One region of the Rhizobium aureum genome, then DNA from elsewhere that is predicted to be linked to it. Evidence: predicted binding sites of a transcription regulator. Region 1 holds the regulator's gene; each other region holds the start of a gene.
What was found. The regulator PhoB, encoded in region 1, activates phosphate uptake and scavenging genes when phosphate is short. The targets are predictions, from matches to a motif close to TGTCATNNANCTGTCAT.
Positions count from the first base shown of each region.

Region 1 (2,201 bases):
CGTTCTCGACCATGCCGAGCGCGAAGTCGGCGACAAGGCGATCGTCACCATCGCCCGCCGTCAGCCGATGGCAGCCGACCTTCGTGAAATCATGGGATCGATCCGCATCGCTTCCGATCTGGAGCGCGTCGGCGATCTCGGCAAGAACACCGCCAAGCGCGTCATCGCCGTGCAGGGCACCGGCGTTCCGCGCCGTCTCGCCCGCGGCATCGAACACCTTTCCGAATTGGCACTGAGCCAGCTCAAGGAAGTTCTGGATGTCTACGCCACCCGTTCGCCCGACAAGGCCGTATCGATCCGTGAGCGCGACGAGGAAATCGACGCCATGTACACCTCGCTCTTCCGCGAGATGCTGACCTACATGATGGAAGATCCGCGCAACATCACCACCTGCACGCATCTTCTCTTCTGCGCCAAGAACATCGAGCGCATCGGCGACCATGCCACCAACATCGCCGAGACGATCTATTACATGGCGACCGGCGCTCAGCCCGAAGGCGAGCGTCCGAAGGATGATACCGCCAATACCGTCGGCGCGGTGACGGAATAATCTGGAAGTGAAGAAAGGAGACCATAAGCGCATGGTTCCGAGAGTTGCTGTTGTAGAAGACGAGGAAGCGCTCAGCGTTCTGCTGCGCTACAATCTTGAGGCCGAAGGCTTCGAGGTCGACACGATCCTAAGAGGCGATGAGGCTGAGCTGCGTCTCCAGGAGCGCATCCCCGATCTCCTGATCCTCGACTGGATGCTCCCCGGCGTATCGGGCATAGAGCTCTGCCGCCGGCTGCGCATGCGGCCGGAGACGGAGCGCCTGCCGATCATCATGCTGACGGCCCGCGGCGAGGAAAGCGAGCGCGTGCGCGGGCTTTCGACCGGCGCGGACGACTATGTCGTCAAGCCGTTCTCGACGCCGGAGCTGATGGCCCGCGTCAAGGCGATGCTGCGGCGTGCCCGTCCGGAGGTGCTCTCCACGGTGCTGCGTTGCGGCGATATCGAGCTCGATCGCGAAACTCATCGCGTTCACCGCAAGAGCCGCGAAGTGCGGCTGGGGCCGACGGAATTCCGCCTGCTGGAATTCCTGATGTCCTCGCCCGGCCGCGTCTTCTCGCGCTCGCAGCTGCTCGACGGCGTCTGGGGTCACGATATCTATGTCGACGAACGCACGGTCGACGTCCATGTCGGCCGCCTGCGCAAGGCGCTCAATTTCTCCAATATGCAGGATGTCATCCGTACCGTTCGCGGCGCGGGCTATTCCATGGAAGCCTGAGCGGCTTGCCGCTCGGGTATCAACATTACAGCTCCACGCGTCTTTCAAGACGCGTTAAGGTCGCTGTAACATCTTGAAATGCTGCATAATTTTCTCTTAAATCGATTCCGGTTTAAGGAATTATGCAGGAGCGGCGGAAATAGAAAAACGGGCCTCGAGGGGCCTGTTGCTCTTTGTCTTGCTGTCACTTTCAGCCGTTGTTGCGCCGGCGGTCATGCACTGGCTGGTAGGCCATGCGCTGATGATAGGTGCAGTAGGGCGACGAATCCGGGCTGTCATTGCCGCAGAAGTGGAAATCGTCCTTCAGCGGATCGCCGACCGGCCATTTGCAGGTGCGCTCCGTCAGCTCCGTCAGGCCGAGGCGGCGGGAGATCGGAACGACGACGTTCGCAGCCGGGCGATACTGGATTTCGTTGACGGAATCGACCTCGATCTCTTCCTTCAGCATGGTTACGCCCTGCTGGCGGGTGACGACCGTCCGTGTTGCAACGCGCGATCCGTAGCTCGTGGCGCGGGGTGCTGCAGCACTGCGCTTCGGCGTGCGCGTCGCGGTTGCCGTGCCGCCGGCCTTCGCTCGGCCGGGAAGGTTCAGGCGATGTACCTTGCCGATAACGGCATTACGGCTCACGCCACCGAGCTGCGCAGCGATCTGGCTGGCGCTCAACCCTTCGGACCATAGCTTTTTCAGCTTCTCGACGCGTTCGTCTGTCCAATTCATGCCCTGTCTCCGCTGTCGCGTTTCCGATGGCAGAATCCCTCACCATTGCCTCGCATGGGAACGAGGCGCGAAACGCTCTAAAATTGTGGTGACTAGTTCCGCCGCATGCAGTCTAGCAATTGCTTTTTAACCTAGTGTGAGGCTGACTCCGTGACAAGAGTCGCGGGAATCTTGAGGAATCGATTTCGAGGTTTTCCCCAACTTGCTGCCCCGGCGTG
Region 1 is NZ_JAQJCI010000009.1:123,479-125,679, forward strand. It holds gene phoU (phosphate signaling complex protein PhoU) at 1-550, shown strand, start outside; gene phoB (phosphate regulon transcriptional regulator PhoB) at 582-1,265, shown strand; gene PH552_RS20890 (GcrA family cell cycle regulator) at 1,456-1,983, opposite strand; gene PH552_RS20895 (hypothetical protein) at 2,110-2,201, opposite strand, start outside.

Region 2 (2,201 bases), on a different contig from region 1:
AAGTCGAGATGGGCGACTATTCCTATATCATGCAGGATGGCGCGGTCTGGTGCGCGACGATCGGCAAGTTCGTCAACATCGCCGCCGCCGTGCGCATCAATGCCACAAACCATCCGACATGGCGCGCCACGCTGCATCACTTCACCTATCGCGCCGCCGATTACTGGCCTGACGCCGATATGGAGACGGATTTCTTCACCTGGCGGCGCGACAACCGGGTCGTCATCGGCCATGACGTGTGGATCGGTCACGGCGCCACCATCTTGCCGGGTGTGACGGTCGGCAATGGTGCCGTGATCGGGGCCGGCGCGGTCGTCTCCAAGGATGTCGCGCCCTATACGATCGTCGGCGGCGTGCCGGCCAAGCTGATCCGCGAGCGCTTCACGCCCGAGGTCGGCGCGCGCATGGATAGGCTTGCCTGGTGGGATTGGGATCACGACCGCCTGCGCACAGCGCTTGCCGACTTCCGCGCCCTGTCTGCGGAAGATTTCCTGGATCGCTACGCCGCCTGAGGACGCTTTCGACCCTCATCGGGCTTGCGAGGCGGTGACAAGCGATCCAGCTTTCAGATGATCCTTGCAAGGACGGGATCGAGAGGAGTTTCCATGGCGAAGCAATTTTCCAGCATCGACGACCGGCTGCGCGATTTCATCGCGCGGCAACATATATTCTTCACGGCGTCCGCGACATCGGAGTCCCGTGTCAATGTTTCGCCCCGCGAGACGCTGTGCCTGCGCATCATATCCCCTAACACGGCTATCTATCTCGACCGCACCGGCAGCGGCAACGAGACCGCGGCGCATATGAAGGCCGACGGGCGGCTGACCATCATGTTCTGCGCCGTCGAAGGGCCGCCGATGATCCTACGCCTCTATGGCCGCGGCCGGATCATCCATCGCTCGTCCGCCGAATATCGGGAATTGCTGCACGCTCACTATGCGGACGAAGAGCCGCTCGGGGCGCGGCAGATCGTATGGCTGGACTTCGATCTCGTACAAACGTCCTGCGGTTTCGGCGTGCCGCTTTTCACCTATGAAGGCGAGAGGCCGAGCCTTGATCAATGGGCGAAAGCCAAGGGTCCCGACGGCATTGAGGAATACCGGCGCGAGAAGAACAGCTTCAGCATGGACGGCCTGCCGACAGGCATGTTTGACGGCTAAACTCCAAGGAAAGCCCTCAGCCGGCTAATTTTGCAAAATCGCCGGGAATTGTAACAGCAGTTACATAAAACTGACATTGGAGCTTCATGAAGCGGGACTAATCGGTTGCCTTGTGGTCGGCGCCAGCCCCTTCGAAACTCCCTTGGAGACAGAGGCACGCGCCCGTTCTTAGCACCGGTACCGCTGAAATTTCTGCAGCCCGGCAGCCGCGAAAGGGAAGCACTATGTTCGAACTCAGGAATGTCTCGCGCCGGTTTGGCAACAAGCTCGCTGTCGATTCCGTGACTTTGAACATACCGCAGGGACAGATGGTCGGCGTCATCGGCCGTTCCGGCGCCGGCAAGTCGACGCTGCTGCGCATGATCAATCGCCTCGCCGATCCCAGCTCCGGTTCCATCCATTTCGCCGGCACCGAGGTCTCGAAGCTCAGCGGCCGTGCATTGCGCAGCTGGCACCGCGACTGCGCCATGATCTTCCAGCAGTTCAACCTCGTGCCGCGCCTCGACGTGCTCACCAACGTCATGCTCGGCCGCCTCAACCATCGTTCGACGGTGCTGAGCCTTCTTTCCGTCTTCACCCGCGAGGAGCGCATCCAAGCTATTGCGGCGCTCGAGCGTCTCGGCATCGAGCAGACGGCCCTGCAGATGGCCGGCACGCTTTCCGGCGGCCAGCAGCAGCGCGTCGCCATCGCCCGCGCCCTGATGCAGCAGCCGAAGATGATGCTGGCCGACGAGCCGATCGCCTCGCTCGATCCGCTGAACGCCAAGATCGTCATGGATGCGCTGCGAGATATCAACGAGCGCGAAGGCATCACCGTCATCACCAACCTGCACACGCTGGATACGGCGCGCAACTACTGCGAACGCATCGTCGGCATGGCAGGCGGCAAGGTCGTCTTCGACGGCAAGCCGAGCGATCTGACGGCAGCAGCCGTCAGGGAAATCTACGGCACCGACAAGGACGGCGCCGGCATCGATGAGACCATGACGTCGACATCCATCAACATTGCCGATCCGGCCGTGCAAGCCGCGGCGACAGAAT
Region 2 is NZ_JAQJCI010000007.1:237,774-239,974, forward strand. It holds gene PH552_RS18960 (DapH/DapD/GlmU-related protein) at 1-512, shown strand, start outside; gene PH552_RS18965 (pyridoxamine 5'-phosphate oxidase family protein) at 606-1,160, shown strand; gene phnC (phosphonate ABC transporter ATP-binding protein) at 1,385-2,201, shown strand, end outside.
Region 2: the regulator PhoB is predicted to act here: its motif matches at 1,232-1,248, upstream of phnC (phosphonate ABC transporter ATP-binding protein).

Region 3 (2,201 bases), on a different contig from region 1:
GCAGGTCGCGCCACGGCAGCCGCGTCATCAGGAGTTCACTACCGCGGCCTATGACGTTCTCACGCGGAGATTTTCTCATGACTTTGATTGCTTCCCATCGCGGTGGTGCCCATCTGTGGCCCGAAAACACCAGGCTCGCCTTTTCGGAGACCGCCAAGCTCGACATCGATCTCGTCGAATTCGACGTCCATCAGACCCGGGACGGCAAGCTCGTCGTTCACCACGACGCGCTGATCGACCGGATGACGGACGGTAAGGGTGCGATTGCCGATTTCAGCTATGCGAAGCTGATGCGCCATATCGTGATCGGAAGTGGCGGCGAAACCATCCCGACGCTGATGGAAACCATGGAGATCTTCGGACCGTCCGCCGTCGACCTCCGGCTGGAGATCAAGACCAAGGCGGATGGTTCGCCCTATGAGGGCATGGAAGCCCGAATTGTCGATGAGCTGCGAGTGACGGGCATGCTGACGCGCACCATGGTGACGAGTTTCGCTTTGCCGCGCCTGGAGGCCTTTGCCGTGGCGCTTGATGAACGCGGCTGGAATGTCGGCGAACTGCTCGGCTTCATCTTCCTCTGTTCGCCCCAGGCTGCCGCACAGCTGGGCTGGAATGGGATCATGGCGGCTCTGCGCAGCTCTGGAGTGCGGGAGATCGCAATCCGCGCCGATGCGCTGGATGCAGAGATCGTGGAGTTTTTCCGCAAGGGCGGCATGAAGGTACATGGATGGGCCGCACATACCGAGGAGGCGGCGCGCGCCATGTTTCGCCTTGGTGTCGCCAGCTTTACAAGCGACCGTCCAGACCTTGCAATCACGGCCAGACGCGGCTGATCCGTCTCGATTAGGCGGCAGACACAGGGTTTGTCATCTTCCTGAAACACGAGTCTGGTTTTGGAATAGCCAAGGTAGATAGGGCACGGACGTTAAAGTTCGTGAATGAAAACATGGACACCCGGCGATTCCGAACGCTGTTCATTTCTGACGTGCACCTGGGCTCGAAGGCCGCCAAGGCGGACTACCTGCTCGACTTCCTCCGTCACCACGAGGCCGATACCATCTTCCTGGTCGGCGACATCGTCGACGGCTGGCGCCTCAAGCGCAACTGGTACTGGCCGCAGGATTGTAACGATGTCGTGCAAAAGCTCCTGCGCAAGGCGCGCAAGGGCACGCGGATCGTCTACATTCCCGGCAATCACGACGAATTCCTGCGTGATTTCCCGGGCATGCATTTCGGCGGCATCGAGGTGGCGCAGCGCGCCATGCATGAAACGGCCGATGGCAAGAAGTATCTCATCCTGCATGGCGACGAATTCGACGTCGTCGTGCGCAATGCCCGCCTGCTCGCCTATCTCGGCGACTGGGCCTATGACATGGCCATCCTGATCAATGTCGGTCTTGCCGCGGTCCGCCGTCGCCTGAACATGCCTTACTGGTCGTTCTCGGCCTGGGCGAAGCTGCAGGTCAAGCATGCCGTCAACTTCATCGGCGAGTTCCAGCGTGTCGTCGCCGAGGAAGCCAAGCGCAACGATGCCGATGGCGTCATCTGCGGTCATATCCACCATGCCGTCATCGAGGATCTCGACGGCGTGCGCTATATCAATACCGGCGACTGGGTGGAAAGCTGCACGGCGATCGCGGAGCATGAGGACGGCACGTTCGAACTCATCACCTGGCGAAGCATTCTCGATACGCAGCCGGTCGGTTCGCCAGTCGAGGAAATGCCACAGTCGCTCGGTGCCCAGGCGGCCTGATCCACATCTTTTCACGGGCTTGATAATGGCCTGTCATAATTATTGATCGTCGCGGAACCGCCAAAGCTTCGGATTTATCCGAAACGTTACGATTTTGGCCATTTCTCGCCGTAGTCGTACTCTCGATAGCATGATAGGGACAAATCAGTTCCCCTTCAGGTCTGTCATGATTCCCGCGATCAAATCCTTCCAGGGCGAGGGTGCGCCCCCATATTTCCGCCTGCGCACCGCCTTGTCCTATTGCGCGCCATTATTCGTGAACGGAATCGCCCTGCCGTTCTTTCCCGTCTGGCTGGCGGGGCTGAATTTCAGCGACCACGAGATCGGTCTCGTGATCGCGATCCCCATGGTCGTGCGCGTGCTGGTGACGCCTGTCATCGCCGTGCTTGCCGATCATATGACGGAACGTGCCGATGTGTTGCTGTGGTCCGGCGCCCTGTCGCTTCTG
Region 3 is NZ_JAQJCI010000022.1:18,100-20,300, forward strand. It holds gene PH552_RS29755 (glycerophosphodiester phosphodiesterase family protein) at 78-833, shown strand; gene PH552_RS29760 (UDP-2,3-diacylglucosamine diphosphatase) at 947-1,753, shown strand; gene PH552_RS29765 (MFS transporter) at 1,920-2,201, shown strand, end outside.
Region 3: the regulator PhoB is predicted to act here: its motif matches at 865-881, upstream of PH552_RS29760 (UDP-2,3-diacylglucosamine diphosphatase).

Region 4 (2,201 bases), on a different contig from region 1:
AGATGCAGGATCGTACCGGGCACTCGATCTTCGGGGCGATCGAGCAGACCGTCGAAAAATACCTGGGGGCAGAACCGTGATGAGCGACGTCGTGCTTTACGATTACTGGCGCTCGTCCGCCAGCTATCGCGTTCGCATTGCGCTCAACATGCTCGGCATCGGTTACAAGCGTGTGCCCATCGATCTGCTGGAAGGCGAACAGAATAGCGTCGATTACCTGGCACTCAATCCGCAAGGATTCGTGCCGACGCTCACGATCGACGGAGAAATTCTGACGCAGTCGCTTGCGATCATCGAATATCTGGCCGAACTTCGGCCTGAGAGCGGCTTGATGCCGTCTGACAGCGCGAGCCGCCAGCACGTGCGGGCGCTTGCCTATGCGATCGCCATGGATATCCATCCGATCTGCAACACGCATGTTGCCGCCCATGTCATGGCCATCACGGATAGAGCCGATGCCCGCGAGGAATGGATGAGGCATTTCATTGCCGGTGGCCTTCGCAAGCTCGAGATGATGTTGAGCAAATTTGAAGGTAGCTTCAGTTTTGGCGACACGCCGACCATGGCGGATATCTGCCTTGTGCCGCAGGTCTACAACGCCCGCCGCTGGGGCGTGGACCTGACCGATCTCAAGCGCATCGTCGAAATCGATGCCAGGTGCACGAATTTGCCGGCCTTTCAGGCGGCGCATCCCGATCGTGCAAGGCCGTAGTGGATCATGTGCGCTTCGCGGTGATAGTCTTGGCATTCAGGCTATTCGGCGGGTCTTTTAGATGCGGCGCATACAATCAGCCTTCCTTAGCGATTTGCGCTTCGGAATTTCCAGTTGCAGAAAGTCGACTCCTTTTTACATGATTGTCATCTGGTTTTTATAAGTGGGAAGAGGGAAGCAACCACGACGCAGGGGGTATAAATGCGTAAACTTGTTCTCTCCATGATGGCCGCGACCGTATTGTCCGGTGCGGCTCACGCGGCGACGGTCTATCCGTTGGACCGGGCGACGGTACTCGCCGGCTCGCCATTCGATTTCAAGGTGGAATTCAGCAAGGTCGTCAAGCCGGAAGACGTCAAGGTGACGGTCAACGGCGAAAGCTATGAGACCGTCTTCGGCAAGGCCGCCGATTTTGTCGCGGAAGAAAAGGGTGCCGAGGACAAAGTTCTCGGATCGGCCCTGATCCTGCGTGGCGTCAAGCTTGCAAAGACCGGCCAGTACAAGGTCGAAGTATCGGCCGGCGACGAGAAGAAGTCCGTCAATTGGGATGTCTACGGCACCTCCGCCACGCCGAAGGCCAAGAACATCATCTTCCTGCTCGGTGACGGCCTTTCCGTTGCACATCGCACCGGTGCCCGCATCATGTCCAAGGGCATGACCGAAGGCAAGGCCAATGGCCGTCTTGCCATGGATGACGTTCCGCCAGTTGCTTTCATCGGCACGTCCTCGACCTCGGCGATTGCGACCGACAGCGCCAATACGATGTCGGCCTATATGACCGGCCACAAGTCGGCCGTGAACGCGCTCGGCGTCTATGCCGACCGTACGCCGGCAAGCCTGGACGACCCCAAGGTCGAAACCATGGGTGAAGCCCTGCGCCGCACCGGCAAGAAGTCGCTCGGCATCGTCACTACGGCCGAAGTCGAAGACGCGACGCCGGCGGCGCTCGTCTCCCATACCCGTAAGCGCGGCGACAAGGCCGACATCGTCGGCATGATGTATGACGTCAAGCCGGATGTCCTGCTCGGCGGCGGCTCGGCCTATTTCCTGGCGAAAAGCGTGCCGGGCTCCAAACGCAAGGACGACAAGGACTATGTCGCGCTCTTCAAGGATGCCGGCTACGCCGTTGCCACCGACAAGAACGAACTGGCGACGGCTGCCGGCTTCAACCAGGACAAGCTGCTCGGCCTGTTCCACACCGGTAACCTCGACGTCACGCTCGACCGCGAATTCCTCAAGAAGGGCACGGTCGACAAGTTCCCGAACCAGCCCGGCCTGGTCGACATGACCAAGGTCGCGCTCGACAAGCTTTCCAAAAATCCGGAAGGCTTCTTCCTGATGGTCGAGGGTGCCTCCATCGACAAGATGAGCCATCCGCTGGACTGGGATCGCGCTCTGATCGAAACGATCGAGTTCGACAAGGCCGTCGCCGTTGCCCGCGAATTCCAGGCCAGGAATCCGGATACGCTTGTTGTCGTCACCGGCGATC
Region 4 is NZ_JAQJCI010000002.1:100,569-102,769, forward strand. It holds gene PH552_RS06315 (fumarylacetoacetate hydrolase family protein) at 1-80, shown strand, start outside; gene maiA (maleylacetoacetate isomerase) at 80-712, shown strand; gene PH552_RS06325 (alkaline phosphatase) at 914-2,201, shown strand, end outside.
Region 4: the regulator PhoB is predicted to act here: its motif matches at 857-873, upstream of PH552_RS06325 (alkaline phosphatase).